One region of the Halovibrio sp. HP20-59 genome, then DNA from elsewhere that is predicted to be linked to it. Evidence: predicted binding sites of a transcription regulator. Region 1 holds the regulator's gene; the other holds the start of a gene.

What was found. Region 1 encodes FliA, which starts transcription of late flagellar genes. Its sites were predicted from a motif close to CTAAAGTTNNNNNNNNNNCNGCCGATA; they were not measured.
Positions count from the first base shown of each region.
Region 2: a site for FliA is predicted at 7,012-7,038, ahead of RZA33_RS11340 (MbtH family protein). Genes of this name have one in related genera too.

Region 1 is NZ_JAWJUW020000012.1:39,654-50,393, reverse strand. Features, by position in the region: gene RZA33_RS13750 (adenosylcobalamin-dependent ribonucleoside-diphosphate reductase) at 1-340, opposite strand, end outside; gene RZA33_RS13745 (hypothetical protein) at 565-1,098, shown strand; gene RZA33_RS13740 (OmpA/MotB family protein) at 1,110-1,781, opposite strand; gene RZA33_RS13735 (motility protein A) at 1,787-2,608, opposite strand; gene RZA33_RS13730 (RNA polymerase sigma factor FliA) at 2,646-3,350, opposite strand; gene RZA33_RS13725 (flagellar protein FlhE) at 3,377-3,784, opposite strand; gene RZA33_RS13720 (hypothetical protein) at 3,810-4,379, opposite strand; gene flhF (flagellar biosynthesis protein FlhF) at 4,376-6,553, opposite strand; gene flhA (flagellar biosynthesis protein FlhA) at 6,630-8,717, opposite strand; gene flhB (flagellar biosynthesis protein FlhB) at 8,714-9,880, opposite strand; gene cheZ (protein phosphatase CheZ) at 9,985-10,680, opposite strand; gene cheY (chemotaxis response regulator CheY) at 10,723-10,740, opposite strand, start outside.
Region 2 is NZ_JAWJUW020000008.1:120,900-131,639, reverse strand. Features, by position in the region: gene RZA33_RS11360 (amino acid adenylation domain-containing protein) at 1-574, opposite strand, end outside; gene RZA33_RS11355 (condensation domain-containing protein) at 600-5,222, opposite strand; gene RZA33_RS11350 (4'-phosphopantetheinyl transferase family protein) at 5,234-5,995, opposite strand; gene RZA33_RS11345 (thioesterase II family protein) at 5,973-6,713, opposite strand; gene RZA33_RS11340 (MbtH family protein) at 6,703-6,948, opposite strand; gene RZA33_RS11335 (FecR/PupR family sigma factor regulator) at 7,205-7,423, opposite strand; gene RZA33_RS11330 (RNA polymerase factor sigma-70) at 7,690-8,205, opposite strand; gene RZA33_RS11325 (inositol monophosphatase family protein) at 8,509-9,306, shown strand; gene RZA33_RS11320 (ABC transporter ATP-binding protein) at 9,506-10,273, shown strand; gene pncB (nicotinate phosphoribosyltransferase) at 10,531-10,740, shown strand, end outside.

The DNA of each region.
Region 1 (10,740 bases):
GAATATCGCGCATCGAGTCACGAATGGTGCGCGAGACGGTACAGTTAATCAGGCTCACCGCGGGCTTGTAGGCCTCAGCGCCCGCGTTGGAAAGAATACGCCCGGCGGGAATGGCGCCGTTTTCCAACGCCCAGCGAAATTTAGGCAGCCACTCTTCGGCTTTATCACCTTCGACCGCTGCCAGGGCGCGAGCAACCCGTTCAAACGTGGCGCCGACATCCTGATCGACAGGTTGGCTATGGCGATCTTTAAGGCGGTATTTGGCATCCCAAATCTCCCGCGAGGGGGCCTGCATCGGGACATCATTCGAAGTCTTCACAGCCTTAGCAGCGGTGCTCATGTCGCAAAACTCCTTCACAACGGGGTGACAATAGCGCTCAAACAGGCGCACTTTTGATGGCGTTGGAGTGCAGTATAGACACGGCTTTACACAATATGCGGCTATTTTTGGGAATTTTTCTACCAGATATAGAAAAATCAGCGCGTTACTCTTCTGCCAATCTCGCACTCGCTATACACTGAGGATTTGGGTTAATCACTATGCTAGTAACGATGTTAAGAACAATGGCAGTGGCCGTTTCATTGATGGTCATAGCGCCCATGGCTAACGCCGCCACGTTTAATAACGACGATGTGGTTAGCCACGACCATTGGCAGTCAATGGTGCTCTCACTGGGGGACGAACGCCACTACCGCGCGATAGAAACCCACAGTTACTCGGACGCCACGCTGAGCCTGAATGCTACCGCAGGAGTTTGCGACTTACCCTGGCTGGAAATGCGCGTCACCCTTGAACAGCACCAGGGGGAGAGCCGTACGGTAAACCTAGTGCCCGCCCGGCTGCGTATTGATCAACAGCCGGTGATCGACACCATGGCGGAATTTATCACCGAGCGCGGCGATGACGGCTTTTATGCGCATTTTTACTTAACTGACATGCAGTCGCTGATGGCGGGTATGCGTGAAGGCGAGCAGCTGTTTATCAGTTTTGACCAACAAGAGCGGGAACCGTGGTACATGACCTTTAGCCTGCAAGGCGCCGACGCGGCAATTAACCGGATGCTTAGCCAGTGTGAAGGCAGCGGGTCAACGACTTAAAGCGCCCTCGGCTATTCGCCTTCGACCTGCTGCCTAAGCAACAGCTCCACACGCCGATTGGCCGCTCGCCCAGCTGCCGTTGCGTTTGCTTCTATGGGCTGAGTATCGGCGTAGCCTACGGCCCGGGTCTGCGAAACGTCGAACCCTTGGCGCTCTAAATGGCGCACAACGGCAATCGCCCGAGCGGCTGAAAGTTCCCAATTAGAGGGGAAGCGGGCCGTTGAAATAGGCACGCTGTCGGTATGGCCTTCCACTGAGATCTCACCGCCAAAACTGGCCAGCACCTCAATCAGGCTTTCTACAACGCCTCGCCCCTGGGTAGTGAGCACGGCTTGGCCACTGGGAAACAGAAGGCTGGTATCAATTCGCAACGTGACCCCTTCGCGCCCTTGCGAAACATTCACCCCGGGGATATTGAGCCCTGAAAACTGCGGCTGCAATCCTTCGTGGCGCGGCTGTATGCCGGTGGCCAGGGACGCCAGCGGCAGTGATGACACAGCGCTGGCGCTACGCATGAACGCCGTATCGGCGGCTTCACCGCCACCCGGCGGGGTCAGTGAAAGCAGCAGTACAAACAGCGTGATTAACAGCGTCAATACATCCAGGTAGCTGGTTAGCCAACCATCATCCTCACTGGCCGAGACCGGTATTTCCAGAGCATGACGGGTATCACGGTCTAACATGATAGCTATCCCTTCGCTGCCGAGCTCACCGAAGAATCAGGTCTCGGCTTGACGTTATTATCCCGAATTTCATCGTGGTAGTTGGCGACGAAGGAGTTGAGCGTCTCTTCGATAAACGACGGTAACCGACGCTTGGTAATCAGCGAGATTCCTTCGAGCACCATGTTCATGGTGATCAGACGCTCTTCGGTGCGGCGCTCTAGTTTTACGGCGATCGGCTTAAACACTAAGTTAGCGAGTAAAATACCGTAGAAGGTAGTGAGCAGCGCCACCGCCATGCGCGGTCCGATAACCTGCAGGTCGCCCGCATCCATCACTTCCAGCATGTTCACAAGCCCTACCAGGGTGCCGATCATGCCAAAGGCGGGCGCGTAGGTGGCCATGGTGCGAAATATTTGCGCTTCGGCATGTTCGCGGGCTTTAAGGCGGGCAATCCGCCAGCGCAGCATGTCAAAAATTTCGTCTTCCTTGGTGTTGGCAATGACCAGCTGTATCCCGGTGCGCAGGAAAGGGTTGCGGGTGTGCTCAAGCTCGCGCTCCACTGCCCGCACGTCGCCTTTAAACCAAAGCCGCGACATATCCACCAGTTCGCGGATATCGTCGCGCATATAGGTATTTTCGCGCCGAAACACCAACCCCACCAAGCGCACGACGCGCAGCACTTCTCTCAGCGGGTAGCTGATAAAGGTAGCCGCCAAGGTGCCGGTGATCACGATCGCCAGGCCCGGTAAATTGACAAAGCTCTCGGGAGACTCTGCGGTAAAAAACAGCACGCTAACCAGCAGTAATATGCTGGCAAAGATGCCAATCAACGTTGAAGGGTTCATTCACGGTTCCTTGCCGGTCACAAGTGAGTAAAAGTTGCTATTCCAACGAGTCGTGTAACCGCGCGCGTAAACGACTCACGGCCTGACTGTGCAGTTGAGAAACGCGCGATTCCGTCACGCCAAGCACCGCGCCGACTTCCTTGAGGTTAAGCTCCTCTTGGTAGTACAGCGCCATTAGCAGCTTTTCACGTTCGGGCAGCGCTTCAATCGCGTCAACCAAGGTTTGTCGCTGCTGGCCATCCAGTAATTGCTCAAACGGCGAGTTACCCGGCTCATGGTTGATGGGCTCTCCACCCTCAGCGACCAGTTCCTCAAAAGGCAATAATTGGCCGCTGTTAGTGTCGTTGAGAAGCTGTTGGTATTCACTCAGCGGCATCTCAAGGTGCTGGGCAATTTCTTGCTCTTCCGGTGCCCGCCCTAGCTGCTGCTCTAGTTGGCGAACAGCGCCATCGACCGCACGTGCTGAACGGCGCACGCTGCGCGGCAGCCAGTCACGGGTGCGCAACTCGTCCATCATCGCGCCACGAATACGCTGGCTGGCAAAGGTGGCGAAGGTGGCGCCTTGGTTGGCATCGAAACGACCAAGCGCTTCCAGCAACCCCACCATCCCCGCTTGAATAAGGTCATCGAGCTCAATGCTGGCGGGCAATCGGACCTGTAGCGTCAAGGCCTGACGTCGCACCATGGGCATATACTGCGTCAATAGCTCGCTTTGTTTGATCCTACCCTGTGCTGTGTACATTCTCTCGCCTCGCGGCTAAACAGCCTTCACTGATAGTTCACAATCATCTGCAACCCCTGCACCCGAACAGGCCGCTGACCTGGGTGTAAGGCGAAGCGAAAATGTAACGGCGCATCGGCTACTTGTCCCGCTAGTGCGCGGGTAGAACCACGCATCCCGGTTAACGCAACACACTGCTCTGGGTGGCACAGCCAGGCGTTTAAGCGCGCACCGGGAGGGTACTGAAACTGCCACTGAACACGTTCAATCTGGCTGGCCTCTACGTTGGCCGCTGCCGGTGGCGCGACCTCTTGTGTGGCGCTGGCCCGATCACTCATCGCCACCATCAGCCCGGGGACCTGTGTACTCCAGCTCCCCGCTACCGCGTGTGCGTTACCCAGTTGTGTTATCAATAACACAACCCAACCTAGCGTTTTGACAGGCCAGCTTAGCATGCTTGTTGTCCTCGGCCGAGTGAGCTCATCGTGCCAGTACCAGTAATTTCATACTTAAGTAATAGTCGGCAGCTTCCCGCAAGTTATCGAGCAATCCTTGGCGCGGCAAGTGCGGTTCGTGAAGAGCCAGTACACGGTCCGGCCCGCCGTGCTCACGCAGCAAGCGCAACGTACGGTACATCGCGGCAAAAGCGTCGGCGTCACTATCGATCCACAACGCCCACCGGCTGTATTCATCGCGCAACTGGGCGAGATTGGCAGCCTCGGCCTTGACGATATGAATGTCCCAATCGTCGGGGTCACCGGCCCAGCTGCGACCTAGCACTGACCATTGCCCCAGGCGAGCCCTGACCTTGCTCACCTGCGCCGCACCGCTACCGGACAGCCCGACCACCACCAGGGGAATTTTGGGCCCGGGCGGTTTGGCTGCCACAGGCGTCACCGCCGCAGACGCCGCCGCAACTAGCGACGGCTCCTGGACGCTTTCTGCGACATACTCCGCCGCGGCAACATCCCCAGGCGCATCGGCCTGCTGCTGTTGACGCTGCAAATTTGCCCACTTGCGCAGCCCTGAGGCTTGATCTTGTTCGCTCACGCCACACCCTCTCGACTGATACTGCCCATTTGGCGAATCGCATCGCGGGCCATAAACACGTAGACCAATGCATCCAGCATACCGCTATCGCGACGCCGCCGACGGGCACCCAATAGGTTGAGCAGATCCCCGCGCAGCGTTTGGGCGTCGTCATCGTCAGCCACATCAAGGTGCCCGGCGACCGCTGCCACACCGCTGGCCATGAGCAGGCGCACGTCGGCGTTGACATCGCCGCTATCGGCGTCTTTCAGCTGCTGCCAAGCGCGCCGTGTCAACGGCGCCAGCCCTTCGCTGTGTAGCTGGGTAAGTAGTAACGACAGCACCTCCGAGCCCAGGCGTGCGGGAGTGAGCCAATAGCGGCGCGTTACCACCTTGGCGCTTTCAGGGTTACGTACTTCGCCATACCACGCCAAAAGCGCGAGGCCAGAGGCGTCCTCAACTTCAGCATAGGCGGTCCACAACTGCATGGATTGACCACGAAAACGCACACTTACGTGATGGGTTAGCACGCTGTCGTGAAACAGTTGGCGCAGCGTCTGGCGTTCGCGGTAAGCGAATATACGCTGACTGGCAGCGACCTGGCTGATCCAGGTCAAATGCTGGGCCTCTAGCCACCCGAGCGCATCCGCCTCGGGCAAGCGTGGCAATAAGTGCACCGCGACGCCGTTTGAGGCTGACAGCGCGGCCAAGCGCGGCTGCCAACCGGCCACATGGCGATGCTGCAGCCACGGTAACGCCAGCCACGCGCCCTCTGTGTCCAAGCCTATATCGGGCATTGCCCAGTCGCAGCCACGCTCATTGCGTCGCGCTGACCACGCCATGCCCAGCATGGCGTCGCTCGGTGGGTAGTCCGCCAGCAGGGCATTAAGGCGCTGGTCTTGCACACTGCTCGGCAGTGCGGCTAGGTTCCAAAGTTCTTCTAGTGCGGCAAATCCCGTCACACGCTGGCGCAGCCGTGCCAGCAGCGACGATAAACGCCGCCCTTGGCCCAGCACATCCCGCGACCAGCGCGGCATGCCCATCGGCGCATCGGCAGCTTGCACCCGTTCACGCTGTGGTGTCGCGGTACTCAGCGCTTGATCCACTAGTGCACCGGGGGCGGCAAGGGCCATGTCTTCGGGCACCTGCTGCCCGTAGGAGCCAAACAACACCCGCATGCCATGACGCATTACGATATCCAACACTGGCGCTAGGCAACCCGCCTCATCCTGCTTGGTAATAATGCAATCATCTAATTCAGCGCCCGCTGAGCGCGCGGCCTGCCGGTAGCGCAGCACCACTTCTTCGAGGGTTTCCGGCTGGCTGGCGGCGTTGAGTAGTAACACCAGTCGCACCCGCGAACGCCCGCCCTGAAGGTGGGCGATTTGCTCAATCACCCGCTGGTCACGCTGGCTCATGCCCACGGTGTCGATAATTACCCACTGTTTGCCCTGCAAGCGTCCCAGTAAATCGTCGATGGGTTGCTCGGCATCCAGCGCGTACATGGGGGTATCCAGCAGGCGCGCATAAATCCGCAATTGCTCGTGGGCACCGATCCGGAAGCTATCGGTGGTCACCAGCGCCACCGGGCGCGTGCCGTGGCGCATCACAAACCGCGCGGCTAGCTTGGCGGTGGTGGTGGTTTTACCCACGCCCGTTGGCCCTACAAGCGCCACAATACCGGTTTGATCAAAAAAGCTCGCTTCATCGCTAAGCACACTAAGCCGCTGCATTAACTGCTTGCGCAGCCAATCCAGCGGCGCTTGGCTATCGGCGTTTAAGCCCGCCAGCGGCTCGGGAAGCCCGGTTAGGAGTTCATCGGCAAGCTCGCTACTAAAGCCCACCTTGCATAGCAATTGGCGAAGTCGTTCAACGGTGCCCGTTGGCGCCGCCTGGATGGGCGCAGCGGCTTTTGCAGGCTGGCTGGCCAGTAGCTCTCGCATGTCCTGCATTTCGCGCAGTAAACGCTCACTCATTGCCTGCATCGTATCTTGCGGCGGCGCTGCCGGGGCTTCGGGCGGCAAAGGCTCGGGTGAGGGATCAAAATGGTCAATAGCTTCGTCCGCCATGGCCAGAATTTCTACGCCGCCTTCGGTACGCCGATTGGCCACGATCAGAGCATCTTCACCGAGCGTTTCGCGCACTTGGCGCATTACATCGCGACTATTGACTCCCACGAAACGTCTCACACTCATGACTCACCCTTTACCTATTCTAGAAATGGTCGACGCTCTAAGCTATGCCTTAGCATGACCCTAGCACGGTGTGTGATTACCTACCGCCCACCACCGTGGTCACTTTTAGCGTGCGGTCATCGGGAATTTCTGCCTGAGACAATACCGCCATATGACGTAGACGACGGCGTAAGAAGCGTGACAGCACCCCACGCAGTGAGTGTTGCACGACCAGCACCGGTGGTTCGCCTAAACTTTCGTGGCGCTCCAACGCCTGCTGCGCCTGGGTCATTAGTGTTTCTGCCAAGCCTGGCTCCATCGCGCCGTTGCCGTTCATGGCCTGCACCAGCACTTGTTCCAGCTGGGCATCCAATCCCATGACGTTGAGCGTCTCCTGACCGGCAAACCACTGCTGGACAATCGCGCGCCCCAGCGACACGCGCACTAGCGCCGTCAACTCGTTGGGATCTTTTTGCTGCTGGGCGTACTCCGCTAGAGTATCCAAAATAGTGCGCATATCGCGGATAGAGACGTCTTCGTCCAACAGATTTTGTAAAATACGCTGTAACACGGTCAGCGAAATCGCTTTGGGAATCACCTCTTCGACCAGCGCTTTTTGATCATCGCCCATTTTATCCAGCAGCTTCTGGACTTCTTGGCGGCCCAGCATCTCTGGCGAATGGCGATGCAACAGGTGGTTTAAGTGGGTCGCTATCACGGTACTGGCGTCGACCACGGTGTAGCCATACACCTGGGCATGCTCTCGCTGGTTACTATCGATCCATATAGCGGGCAGGCCAAAGGCGGGGTCTTCGGTATGGGTTCCCTGCAATTCACCCGAGACCTGGCCGGGATTAATCGCCAGCCACTTGCCTGGCTGCGCCTCGGCGCGGCCAATTTCAGCGCCTTTCATCGACAGCACATAGGCGTTAGGCGGCAGCTCTAAATTATCGCGGATGTGCACCACCGGCGGCAGGAAGCCGACCTCTTGGGCAAACTTCTTACGCACGCTTTTAATTCGCCCGAGCAGCTCGCCTTTTTGGCGCGAATCAACCAGCGGTATTAAGCGGTGCCCCACCTCTAAGCCGAGTGTATCGACCAGCTGTACGTCTTCCCAGCTCGCTTCGGGGGTCTCTTGTAAAGGCACCGGCGCGGCGGCGATTTCCTCCTTGACCATTGAGCGCTCTTTTTGGCGCATAATAAACCACGCCAGACCCGCCAACAGCGCGGTAAAGAATAAAAACACGAAATTGGGCATGCCGGGCACCATGCCCAATAGCCCCATCACGACAGCAGCCAATATCAGTACCTGGGGATTAACGAACAGTTGGCTGATCATTTGCTGGCCAATGTCTTCGTTCGTGTCGGTACTTACCCGCGATACCGTGACACCCGCGGCGGTCGAGATCACCAGGGCAGGAATTTGCGCCACCAGGCCGTCGCCGATCGCCAATAGCATATAGGTCTGGCCAGCAGCGCCAAAGCTCATATCGTGCTGAAGCATGCCGATCATCAGCCCGCCGATGATATTGACCACCATAATCACCAAGCCGGCGATGGCGTCACCGCGGACAAACTTGCTTGCGCCATCCATGGAACCGAAGAAATCGGCTTCTTGGGCGACTTCTGCGCGGCGCTTTTTGGCGTCGTCTTCACCGATTAAGCCGGCGTTCAGGTCGGCATCGATGGCCATTTGCTTACCGGGCATCGCATCCAGCGTAAAACGGGCACCGACTTCGGCAATACGGCCGGCACCTTTGGTAATCACCATAAAGTTGATGATGACAAGAATCAGGAAGACCACCAAACCAACGGCGAAATTGCCGCCGACCAGAAACGCCCCAAACGCTTCAATGACCTTACCCGCAGAGGCGCCGCCTTGGTGGCCCTCCATGAGCACCACGCGGGTAGACGCGACGTTAAGCGACAGGCGCAGCAGCGTGGTAAATAGCAACACCGCAGGAAACGCCGCAAAATCCAGCGGCTTCTGGGTAAACATGCTGACCATTAGCACCATAATGGCCAGCGCGATATTGAAGGTGAAAAGTAAATCGAGCGCGAAAGGCGGCAAGGGCACAATCATCATGCCCAAGATCATGAGGATAAGCAGCGGCCCAACCAGCAGCTTCATGCGTACATCGTTCATCCAGTCGCGCTTACCCACTAGCTGACTCAAGCCTTTCATGGTTGCGCCTCATTACCACCGGGGCTGTGCCCAGGGTTTTCCAGCTCCGGCGGAACCGGCAGATTATCAGGGGTTGGGGGCACCTCGCCTCCTTGTTGAGCGACTTGCTTAAGGCGGTAGGCCCAGGCCATTACTTCCGCCACGGCGGTATACAGTTCAGCGGGCACTTCTGCTTCTAGGTCCACGTGATGATACAGGGCACGCGCCAGCGGCGGTGCCTGCAAACGGGCAACACCGGCTTCTTCACCAATTTCACGAATCCGCGCAGCCACCGCATCGGCGCCTTTTGCCACTAGCCGCGGCGCACCCATACTGCCTTCTTGGTAGCTCAGCGCTACTGCATAGTGGGTCGGGTTGGTAATGATCACGTCCGCCTGGGGCACTTTGCTCATCATTCTGCCGCGCGCCATGGCCTGCTGCTGCTGGCGAATGCGAGCTTTTACCTGAGGGTCACCCTCAGACTCTTTATGTTCGCGCTTGACCTCTTCCTGAGTCATGCGCAGCTTCTTGGCATTGCTCCACAGCTGGTAAGGTACATCGATCAAAATAACCACGATGAGCGCCAATATCATTAGCCCTGCCGCTTGGGCCGCCATCTGCAGCGCATTGGCGAGCGCTTGCTGAATCGGCTGATTCATCAGCGCCATAAACTTGCCGATGTTGAAGTACAGAAATAGCGCTGCAATCCCCCCGACCAAGACCGATTTGGCAATGGCCTTAGCCAACTCGATCAACGCCTGGCTGGAAAAAAGGCGCTTTACCCCCGCAATGGGGTTTAACTTGGATAATTTAGGCTGCATCGATTTACCCGATATCAGCCAGCCTCCCAGCAGCGCTGGCGCGACAATTGCGATGACCACTAACAGTAAAAATAGCGGCATCATGGCAAACAGCGTCCGCTGACCCAAATCAAGCGCGTTCACCAGCATCGGCGTGCTTTCCATGGCCTCACGACGCTCGAACAAAAACGCCTGCTCCATGACGATGCCCAGCTGGTTGTAGAGCATTCTGCCCATGCTCCACAGGCCAATCACCCCACCCATGAGAAGTAAAAACGTGTTCAGTTCGCGGGAGCGAGGAACCTGCCCCTCCTCGCGCGCTTTTTCCATTCGCCTGGGCGTGGCCTCTTCGGTCTTTTCCTGGTCGCTATCGTTCTCTGCCATGTGGTCATCCGGCCAGGTGAAGCGAAGCTTAACACGTATTCAGCCGTCCATAGGGACGGCTGAATGGCGTACTTTCTTGCCCACAGGGCTTTTAAAAAAGAGCGTTAAAAGCCTAACTCGTCCAATAAATCGTCCACTTGGTCTTGCCCAGAGACGGTATCGGGTCCATTGTCCTTCACTTGGGGTCCATTCAAAAGCTCTTCGTTGCGCCGTACACTGTCGCTTTTCCACTGATCCTCAGCCTTGCGCTGCATCGTTTCTCGTGCATGGGCGCTCGGCACGTTGTCAATTAGCACCTGAACCAGCTGATGTTCGATCTCATGGATCACATCCATCATCTTCTTAATCACTTGGCCGGTCAGGTCTTGGAAGTCCTGGGCCATCATGATTTCCATCAGTTCTTTGTTGGTAGCCGCCGCCATATCGGGTACATCGCCCAAATATGTCCGCGTCTCTTTGACCAACGCTTTGGCTTCATCTAACTCTTTCGGGGCTTCAAACCACTCGGCCCAGCGCTTGTCCAGCCCGCTGGCACGGTCCGCTAACTGATCCTGTATTGGCTGAGCACGATCGACCGCATTCAGTGAGCGATCAGCCGCCTGCTCTGTCATAGCAGCGACGTAGTGCAAGCGGTCACGTGCATCAGGAATGGCGACTGCCGCTTTTTCAATCTCTTTGTCTAACCCTAGCTCGCGCATATTTTCGCGCAGCATACGGGTCAATTTGCCAATGCGGTGAAGCAGGTCTTCAGCGGTTTCTTCAGACGACTGGGCAGAATCGGACTGCTCATTCTGACTCATTTTGCTGTCTCCTCGCTAACCAGGCACCCGGGCCTAGCCGCTTCATTTGCCCATTTTATC
Region 2 (10,740 bases), on a different contig from region 1:
GCAGCGCAGCCTCATCGTCGGTTCCGCCACGCTGCTCGTAAGCATCCACCAACGCCGAGAACAGCGACTCCAGGCTGCCGCGATCCGCCACCAACGCCGAAACAGCCAGCACTAATACCCAGTTTTTTTCACCAGTACGCAGCAGCGCTGGACGTAGCAGCTCGCCACTCTCGACGGCCATGGGCCGAAGCTTGAGCGCCTCACTATAGTTTTTGAGAGCGTCGTTGAGATCGCCGTCGAGCAGTGGTTCCTGGTCATCGCTGCCGCGTAAGTCCTCATACCACCACTCAATAGCAGGTAGTTCTTCAAGCGCCTGGTGACGAAGCCCGCGATACCCCGCCACGCTCTTCAAAGCCGTTGATAGGACTTCATGCTGCTGCCTAAGGTCGCTCAGTGCGCGCTTCAGCCGTGATTTAACGACCGTCCCCTGAATATCTACCACCATGACGTTGACCTGCGTCGACGCTGACTGCTGGGTGTCACCTTCATTAGCTTCCGCCACCGTCAGCACCGCGCGCTGCTCAGGGCTAAGCGGCCAATGGGCAAGGTTCTGCTGTTCCGTTATCGCATTCATTTATCGACTCCCCATACCCGTGACTTTATTGATCGACCAACTCGGCATCGGCGCTTGCCCCTTGGGCCTCTTCCAGCGCCGAACGCTCATAGATGTCTCCCATCGCCACTACAATCTTGCGTGGCCCCTCGTAGGGATCCCGGGCATGGGCCGCTAACATGTTATCGACCATCACCACATCGCCCCGGCGCCAGTCGAAGCGCACGGCACAGGCTTCGTAGGCCTCGCCGACAACCTTCATCATCTCGTCGCTAATCACGGAGCCGTCGCCGAAATAAACATTGCGCGGCAGGCGCTCCTGGCCAACCATGCCAAGCAGGTCTTCTTTCACATCTTGCTCAAGGCAGCTGACGTGGTGGAGCTGCACCTGATTGAAGAACACCCGGTCGCCAGTCACGGGATGCGTCACCACTGCAGGGCAGCGCGTTCGTGTCTGCAGCTCATCATCACCCAACCACTGCCACTCGATGCCCGCTTCTTTGAGCCGCGCTTCCACCTCCTCCTTGCTGTCGGTTTTGAAAAAGTCTCGCCAGCTCACGTCCAGGTTGCGGGTGAAGGTACGTACATAAAGCAGCCCTTTGCGCTCGAACTCCTCCACCACGTCGGCGGGCAGTTGTCGCAACATCTCCCGGCAGTCCACGATCGGTGTGGCACCTCCTACGGGAGAGGGGAATTCGCAAAAGAACAGTTGCTTGCGCGGCCAACGCTCCAAATGCGAACTCTCATTGTGATAAAGAATCATCTGGCGCTCGGGATAGGGGGTTGAACGGTAGGTATTGCGCCCCCCTTCTTTCTTGGGCAGGTCACCATAATTGCCGTACAGGCCCGGCTGGATAGCCTCGGCAAAGGCTTCAAACTCTTGCAGTGTGGTCAGACCAAAATTACGGAACAGGATGCCTGCGTGCGTGCGTAAGTGTTGCTCGATAAAGTCACGCTGGGACGTTGCCCACGCCACCGCATCAAGGTCAGGGTCCGTCGCTTCGATCATGAGAGGAAAGACCCTTTTTTCATCGAGCAATGCCGTTCGTACCGGTGAGTCACTATTGGTCGAGGGGCGTGCACCTGGCTGGGATTTCAAGCTGCCAAGCTTGTTGAGTTTGGAACCTTTTGAAAGCTTGTTTTGCATAGCGTGTTTCTCCATTAGGGGTAAGCGAAACTCCTCAACGGGCGTGCTGGGAGCTTCCACGATCTGCGCTAGTAGCGACTGCCAGGCACCGGTCAAGTGCTCAATGGTTTCGCGTCGGTACAAAGCAGTGGCGTAAACCCACTCGACTGATAGTCCGGTATCGCTCTCATCAACGAATACCGCCATATCGAACTTCGACTCCTGCCGGGGCTGAGGCATTACCTCCACCTCAAGACCCGGAAGTGAGAACCGCTCGGTTGGCATGTTTTGTAGTACGAAGAGGGTTTGTATTAGCGGGGTACGATCCCGCTCACGACCAATCCCCGAAAGCTCGACAATTCTGTCGAAAGGAACATTTTGATGATCGAAGGCATCCAGCACGCTGGTCTGTACGTGCTCAAGCCAGTGGCCGAAATCAATCTGGCCATCAGACAAACGAGACCGCAGCGGGATTACATTGACAAAAAAGCCAATCAACGGCTCAACATCGGGATGGCTACGGCCAGCGACATCGGTTCCCACAATCAGGTCGTGTTGACGGGTCTGGCGATGCATCAACAGCTGGAAACTCGCCAATAGAAGCGTAAATAGCGTGGTGCCATGCTGTGCAGCAAGCTTGTTCAACGCTTGTGATAGGTCTGAACTCAGTGTCATGCTCAGGGCACGACCGGCATGCGATACTTGGCTAGGCCTAGCGAAATCCCCCGGTAGTGTTGAGAGCGGAGGAGCATCACTTAGATAGCGGCGCCAGAAGGTTGCGCTTTGCTCGAAGGCCTCTCCCGACAGTGCTTTCTCATGCCAAGCGGCATAGTCCACGTACTGAATACCAAGCTTGGGTAACCCAGATTCCTTCCCTTCCAGCAACTCCCCATACAGAGAGGCAAATTCCCGGATGAATACGCTCGTGGACCAGCCGTCGAAGACGATGTGGTGAATCACCAGAACCAGGGCATGCTCTTGTGCGCCAAAACGCAGTAAGCCCGCCTTGATTAAAGGGCCCGTGACAAGATCAAACGGTGTGTTCGCATACTCGGTGAAGGTATCTTGCAGATATCGCTGTTGCTCCCGTTCAGAAAGATCACTGCAATCCAAAACAGGAAGTTCGATGTTTCGCTGATCCTCGATAACCGCGATGGGTTCACCACTCTCGCTTTCGGGGTAGTGGGTACGCAATGCTTCATGCCGCGCAACGATGGCATTAACGGTTCTTTCTAGAACCTCTATATTCAACTCCCCTTTCAGGGAAAACAGCGCTGGAAGGTTATAGGCGGCACGCTCACGGTCGCCCGCCTGACTTGCCAAGCGATCAACTAACCAGAGCCGGCGCTGGACAGGTGCCAAAGGTAGTTCCGCAAGGCGGGGAATCGGCATCAGTGGATTCTGGAAACCTCCCTGATGGGAGGCCAAAGGATTCGCCAACCGGCGCTCTACTTCATCAACCACATCACTAAAGCGCGGCTTTTCCATGACCGATCTGGTCGGGAAATCAATCGCCCAATGATCGCTAATGCGCGAAGCCAACTGCACCGCCGCCAGAGAATTACCCCCGCTGGCGAAGAAGTGGGCATTGCTTCCCAGAGGCGTTTCCTTGTTGTTTCCCAGCACTTGGCGCCAGAGCGTCGCTAACGTCTGCTCTGTTTCGCTCCCAGCTTCCGCAGTAGATTGTGATGACTCTCCACTACTAGCGTCCTCATCGTCGCCGCCGCTGACAAAACGCCCAAAGGCGTAAATGGCGTAGGCATCCAGGCTGCCCGCTTCCCAGCCTTGGCGGCAGGCACTGCGCTGCAGTTTGCCGCTGGAGGTTTTGGGAAGGCCACCTGGGTTGAGCAGTAGCACTACCGAAAGCGGCTCATGGCAAGTGCTCCCCACTGTCTCGCTTAGCGCTTCGACCAACTTCTCGGCGGGCACTAGTTTCTGCATACCGCGGGAGACTTCTGCCGCCACGCCGATACCCTCGGCGCCTCCCGGCGTGGTCACGGCAAAGGTTGCAATCCGCCCCTTACGCACCGCTTCCACCTCGGCTTCGATAGCGCTCTCGATATCCTGGGGGTAGACGTTATGGCCGCGCAGAATGATGAGATCCTTGATGCGCCCGGCGATATACAGCTGCCCTTCGTGCAGAAAGCCCAGGTCGCCGGTGCGCAGCCAGCGATCATCGCGGGCGTCATGGTTCTGTGCATCATTATCATCGGTGCGCTGCCAACTGACCCCATCACGGGTGACAAAAGTGTTGGCCGTTGCCTCGGGATTCCGCCAATACCCGTGCGCCACGCTGGGCCCATTGACCCAGATCTCGCCGACGTCACCTTCGGGCAGCGAGTGAAGCCCCTCAGGATCGACAATATCGGTAGCATGACCGGGTTCCGGTGTACCGCAGCCCACCAGGGTGTTGCCTTCAACCGCTGAAACAGCCTTTCCCTCGGCCAACGACTGTTGAGAAAAAACAGTGCCCACCACGCCCGTACCGCGAGGATTACAGCTAACCAGTAGCGTGGCTTCAGCCAAGCCATAGCAGGGTGCTGCGGTGTCAGCGGCGAAGCCCGCTGGGCGGAAGCGTTCAATAAAGCCAGTGAGGGTATCGTGGCGTACCGGCTCAGCGCCTGAGAACGCTACTCGCCAGCTAGATAAGTCGAGTGCCTCAATCTGTTCGTCGCGGATACGCTCAAGACACAGCCGATAGGCGAAATCGGGGCCACCGCTAACAGTTCCGCGGTGGCGGGAGATCGCTTCCAGCCAGCGTACCGGCCGCTGTAAAAAGAAGGTGGGGCTCATCAATACCGCAGGGATACCGCGATAGATGGGCTGCAGCAGGCCACCGATCAGCCCCATGTCGTGGTAAAGCGGCAGCCAACTGACGAAAACATCGTCGGCACCAATCGAGAAGCCTGTCTCGATAGCACGCTCGTTAGCCATCAGGTTCCCATGGCTAACCATAACGCCTTTGGGCGTGGCCGTGGAGCCTGAGGTGTACTGTAAAAAGGCGATATCACCACGCTTTGGGTGATGCTCGACCCAGTGTTCAGCGTGGCTCTCATCTACGCTATCCACAGGGATCAGTTCGGTGCTGCCGAAGCCTTCGCTTGCCGATGCGACCACATCGATAATCGTTGTAGAGGTGAGCACACAGGCGGCCTGGGAGTCGGCGGCAATAGCGAGCAGGCGCGCCAGGTGCTGCTGCTTGGCCGACTCCGGTGGAAAGACCGGCACGGCAACCACCCCGGCGTACAGGCAGGCGAAGAACGCCACCACATAGTGCTCATCGTTATCCAGCAGAATCAAGGCACGCTCACCAGCCGGGAACCGCTGCTGGAGCTCGCTGGCCAGGGCACGGGAACGCCGCTCCAGGGTGGCGTAGTCAAGGGTGGTCTCACCTTGCGCGTTCACTACAATCAGCGCCCTGTCGCTGGGCCTTTCCTGGGCCAGGCGACTTAAATGCTCGACATAGCTTCTAAAAACATAGTCTTTAGAAACATCGTTGTGGGACTGGCTACTGCGAGTTGTCTGGGCGTGCCTTGTATCCATATGCGTACCTACTAAAAGTTCGAATCCTGGAGATAGTGAGTCAGTAAATGACGTTGGTAATTTGGCAGTGCCGCGGGGTACTCACGCTTTATAGTCCCAACCCCGCAGGCAACATGCGCCATATCGACATAACCCAGGGCAGCGGCATAGCCGCTCGGCGCTGGCAGCGGCCATGCTTGCAAAGGTGATGAAATGGGAAGCGAGTGCTCAAGGTGATAGGCGCCTGGCGGCCCTAAAGAGGAAGTGATCGAGAGCGACCGCAAATGATCAGCAATGCCCAGGCCCAGGGCTTTGAGCACCGCCTCTTTAACCACCCAGCGCTCCATAAAGGGCAGTGCGTGGTCGAGTTGCTCACTCGGCGATAGCACCAGCCCTTGCAGCGGCGCCAGTTCGGCCTCGGGTCGGCAGCGCTCAATATCGACCCCCACCGCGCCGCCGGGAGCAAGTGCGATCAGGGCGACATGGCCAGAGTGGGAGACATTGAAAGCAGGTCCATCAGCGTTTTCCAACGCCGGTTTGCCGTAAGCGTTCTGAGTGAACTCCAACTTTTCTGGCGCTATACCGGTGTGCGCTGATAGCAGTCGCCGCAGGGCCGCGCGAGTCGCCACGGCGCGTACGACATCAGCGTGATGACGAAGCCGCTGGGCACGCTGCCACTCGGCTCGGCTCAGCAACCGATCATCTTCGTCAGCCACTGGGGCGTTCAAATCGAGCGATAAGCGCCATACCTCAAGCCCCTCAGGAGCCCCTTCAGCTAACTGCAGGCGCTGCATGGGGCACCTCCTCAAGCCGTCGGATCAGTGCCCGTTCGATAGTCTCCAGCACTTGTGCTTGCTGCTGGCGAATAAAGAAGTGCCCTCCTTCGAACCAGTCCAACGAGAACGCCCCGCCTGCTTCCCGCTGCCACGCTTCTAAACGCTCTCTTTCGATATCGTCATCGCGCCCAGCGAACACCTGTAAGGGGTAAGCAAGCGTCGACCCGCCGCGATAGCGGAAACTGCGGCAGAGGCGATAGTCCGCCGCCAAGACATCGAGAGTGAGGCGCAGCAGTTCCGGGCTTTCGAACACCTCCTCTGGGGTGCCGCCCTGTTGGCGAAGATCCGCAATCAGGGCTTTGTCGTTATCAAGGCCCGCCAAGCGGTCTGAGTCGCGCATTGAGGGCGCCGCGCTGCCTGAGGCGAACAGCATCCGCGGCTGAGGCCGCCCTACATCGCGCAAGCGAGCTGCCATGCCGTAGGCCAACAGCGCCCCCATGCTGTGACCGAACAGGGCAAAGTCGCCACGCATCCGCGTTGCCTGCTCTTCGCACAGCCGCACGACCTGGGTCTCAAAGTCATCGATGAGCGACTCACCCAGGCGCTCACCACGCCCAGGCAGCTCGACGGGATATACCTCGATCCAGGCGGGCAACTGACGCTTCCAGCGCAGATACATAGTGGCGCTAGCCCCGGCACAGGGCAGGCAGAGCAACCTTAAACGCTTAACCTGCATCCACCTGCTCCGCCTCACTTTTGGCCTGCGCATCCATCCACTGGCGCAGCGACAATGGCCGCATATCAGTCCAGGTCTTTTCGACGTAGTCGAGGCAGGTTGGCTTATCGCCGAGCACACCGGTATCGGTCCAGCCAGCGGGAATCGCTTTCCATTCTGGCCAGAGGGAGTACTGCTCTTCGTGGTTAACTAATACGCGGAAGACACCATCTTCACGATCAAAACAGCTTGTCATGGGACTAACCTCACCGTTGTCTAAGAAATGAGAAATAAAACGCAATTGCTTCTCATTACTTAATGACGAGTGAGGCGTCAGAAAATTTAATGCTGGGGGGAAGAAAATAGAAAAAATAAGGAGAGGGGCCGCTAAGGCGTCGGCATAGAATTACCCTTGCCAGGCTAAAAACTGCACCAGTGGCAAGCAGCTTTAGCTCGCGACCATTGAGTTAGCCTGACAACCGAAGGAGGAAGAGCAAAAAACAGTGACTTGATCAGCTGCGCTCATCACCACTTGGGATCATCCCCGTTAGCAGCCATAGCTGTTCGGCTTCACGAAATACCCGGCGGTGCTGAGAAGAAGCCGCTAACCATGCATGAAGCGCCTCGCGATCAGCGGCGCTCAACGTCTCCTCATGCTCGCGCATCAGCCAGTCTAGCGCCGTTTGCCAAACGGCATCATCGCCGCTGTCGTTATCCATCGTTACTGTCAAACCTCGCTACTGCTGCCTGCTGAATACCTGCCTCGGGGAGCGTGTATATTATCAACGCTATTTGCTGACAGTGTAACAAAGCGACAACAAAGAAGGGACGGAACGTGGGCTTACCGATCTGGCAACGTCTGACCTAGGGTGCCTCTGATTAACGTAATGAGCGAAGGCTAGACAAGGCAAAAATCAACGAAAAAGCGGAGTTTACGAGTCGTAAATGAGCATTTTGAGGCGATTTTTAACGCCGTATAGGCAAGCGCAATAGTTAATCAGAGGTTCCCCTGTAGCGACTGGCGGCAATGAGTCAGTGCATCGCGAATCATAAAATTAACTAACGTGGTGGAAATACCTAGCAAGTGGGCCACTTCCCGCTGCGTATGACTTCCCGAACGATAGAGCTCAAAAGCGCGCCGCGTACGCTCGGGCAGCTCGTCCAACGCGTTAACCACCTGGGCCAAGGCCTGGCGATCAATCGCGATCACCTCTGGAGAGTGTGACGCGTAAGAGGTGGTATCCCCCTCCTCTTCTTTTGCAAACAGCGTTGACTCAAACGCCGAACGGCGGCAGCGGTCAATGGCGAGGTTGCGCACCACACGTGACACGTAGGATATGGGCTGCTTCACCTCAAAAAGTGTGGTTGCTTCCGAAATTTTTAGATAAGCATCCTGCACGACATCATCGGCTTGATCAGCATTGCCCAAGACTCTTGCGGCGACACAGCAGAGCCGGGGCCGCTGATTAACGAAGATATCTTCTAACTCAGCGCTCCAGGTCTGGGTATCCACAGCTCGGCCTCCTGCCTTGATTAACACCACGGAATAAATGGAAATAATTATTATTTGCGTTAGAGCCTGACAAGTCAACTGGTGAGAGCTAACTCACTTTTTATAACGATATGCTTGTTGATTTTTTGTTGACTCAGTTAATAGCGACATGTAGCGGGGGCATCTCTCAGACGCCAAATGCATAGATGATCTACCATTAAACCAAATTTACTCCTGTCATCTCCGCGTCATGAATGGCTAGTTACATTGAATGGATACAGTTTTGCGATTCACTAAACACGATGAATGCCCAGGGGAAATACAATGCTCGATAGCAGTAACGACCTACTCGAAACGGTGAAGCAAGCGGCATACGAGGCAGGTGCGCTATTACGCGAGGGATATTCGCTAAAGGGAAGAATTGCCTTTGAGCAAAAAGGGGCATCGGACTTTGTCAGCTACTACGATACGGCCGCTGAGAACATCATTATCGACTGCATCAGCAGCGTTTTTCCCGATATCGCTTTCCTCGGCGAAGAGAGCGGCCTGACGCCCACCGATAGCAACTATACCGTGATCATAGACCCCCTTGATGGCACCAGTAACTTTCTGCATGGGGTGCCTCACTTCTCGGTCTCTATCGCGGTCACCAAGGGCGATGAGTTGATCATCGGTGTTGTTTATCAACCGCTGCTTGATGAAATGCTCTGGGCAAGCCTTGGCACCGGCGTCTTCCTCAACGACACACCGCTCACTACGCCTGAACCGCGCCCACTGAACGAGATGTTAGTAAGCACCTGCCTGCCCTACCACGCTAAAGGCGACTGCACGACGGCCCTAAATCAACTCGCTGCCCTAATGCCCCTGGTGGCCGGTCTCCGCAGCCCAGGCTCAGCGGCGCTGGAACTCGCCTATACCAGCGTGGACCGGTTTGATGCTTTTTGGTCTCAAGGCGCTGCGCTCGACTTTTGGGATATCGCCGCTGGCATTGTGATTGCCAGAGAAGCTGGCTACATCGTCACGGATCTCACTGGCGAGCCGAATCCCGCTCAATGGAATAGCTTACTGGCGGCACACCCCGAAAAACATAGCCAACTGCTAGCGTGTTTAGCGTCCTGCTGATAAACGATCAACGCCCTCTCTAATCGCATCGGTTAGCCAATCAAGCAGAGGCTAACCGCCTGAGACCTACCCCTTGCCAGCTTTCCCCAAGCGGCGTTTGTCATCTGTCACATAAATCTTTTCATTTTTTTGTTAAAAATGAGAACCATTAGCACTAGAATGGAGGCATTATCATCAACCCTATCGCCAGGAGTCATTCATGTTCGAGGTCAAAGGCGCCACCTTTGAAATCAATGGTAAGCAGATTTTAAATCCCATTGACCACAGCTTTCATGAGGGCAAGGTTTACGGTCTGATTGGCCATAACGGCTCGGGCAAGTCGACGCTGATCAAGCTCATGGCTCAGCAGCAGCCGGTAAGTCACGGGGAGATTCACTTTGATCAGCGCCCGCTGAGCGATTGGGGAAATCGTGAGTTCGCCCGCCAGGTGGCTTACCTGCCTCAGCAATTACCCAGTGCAGAGAGCCTTACCGGGCGCGAGTTAGTCGCCTTTGGCCGCTACCCATGGCACGGGCTGTTGGGCCGCCATACCCAGAAAGATAAAGACGCCATTGATCGCGCCATTGCCCTGACCCACACAGAGGCCTTTGCCGACCGGTTGGTCGACACACTCTCTGGGGGTGAACGTCAGCGGGTGTGGCTGGCGATGCTACTCGCACAGGGCAGTCGATTCCTGCTGTTGGATGAACCGCTAGCGGCGCTGGATATCGCCCACCAAATCGAAGTGCTGGCGCTGATCCGTAAGCTGTGTGACGAGCTAAATCTTGGTGTGATTATCGTGTTGCACGATATCAATATGGCTTCGCGCTACTGTGATGAACTGATGGCATTGCACAGCGGCCGTTTATTGGCCTGCGGCTCTCCAAGCGACCTGATGTGCGATAGCACGCTGGAAGCGATTTACGGACTCCCCATGCAGGTCATGAAACACCCTAATGGAGAGCACAATATCGCCGTGGCACAGTAAATTAAAATATTGCCTATCATGATACTAGGCGCTCTTCGGTAAGCAGTCGGCGCTGTTGATAATTGCGATGCTAACAAAGGCTACTCATCGCGCTTTCCTGTCAACTATCCTAACAACAACGATGCCGCTCGCTTGCTACTCATACACGAGAGCACATTGATGACAGCGGCACCCTTAATCAGTACTCACTATGATCAAGGAGGCATCATGCACTACGTGAGCGCCCTGTTTACCCAGCGCCATGCCAGGAAGGTTTCATGACAGCTACTTACCGCAAAGGGCCGATCATTACCTCGCTGCTGGACACCGACTGGTACAAGATCACCATGATGCAGGGGGTACACCACAGATACCCCAACGCCAGTGTGGCCTGGGAGTTTCGTTGCCGTAATTCGGAGGATCTCGCGCCTTACATCAGCGAGATTCGCGAGCAGATCGATCGGCTAGCGACGCTCAAACTCAGTGCG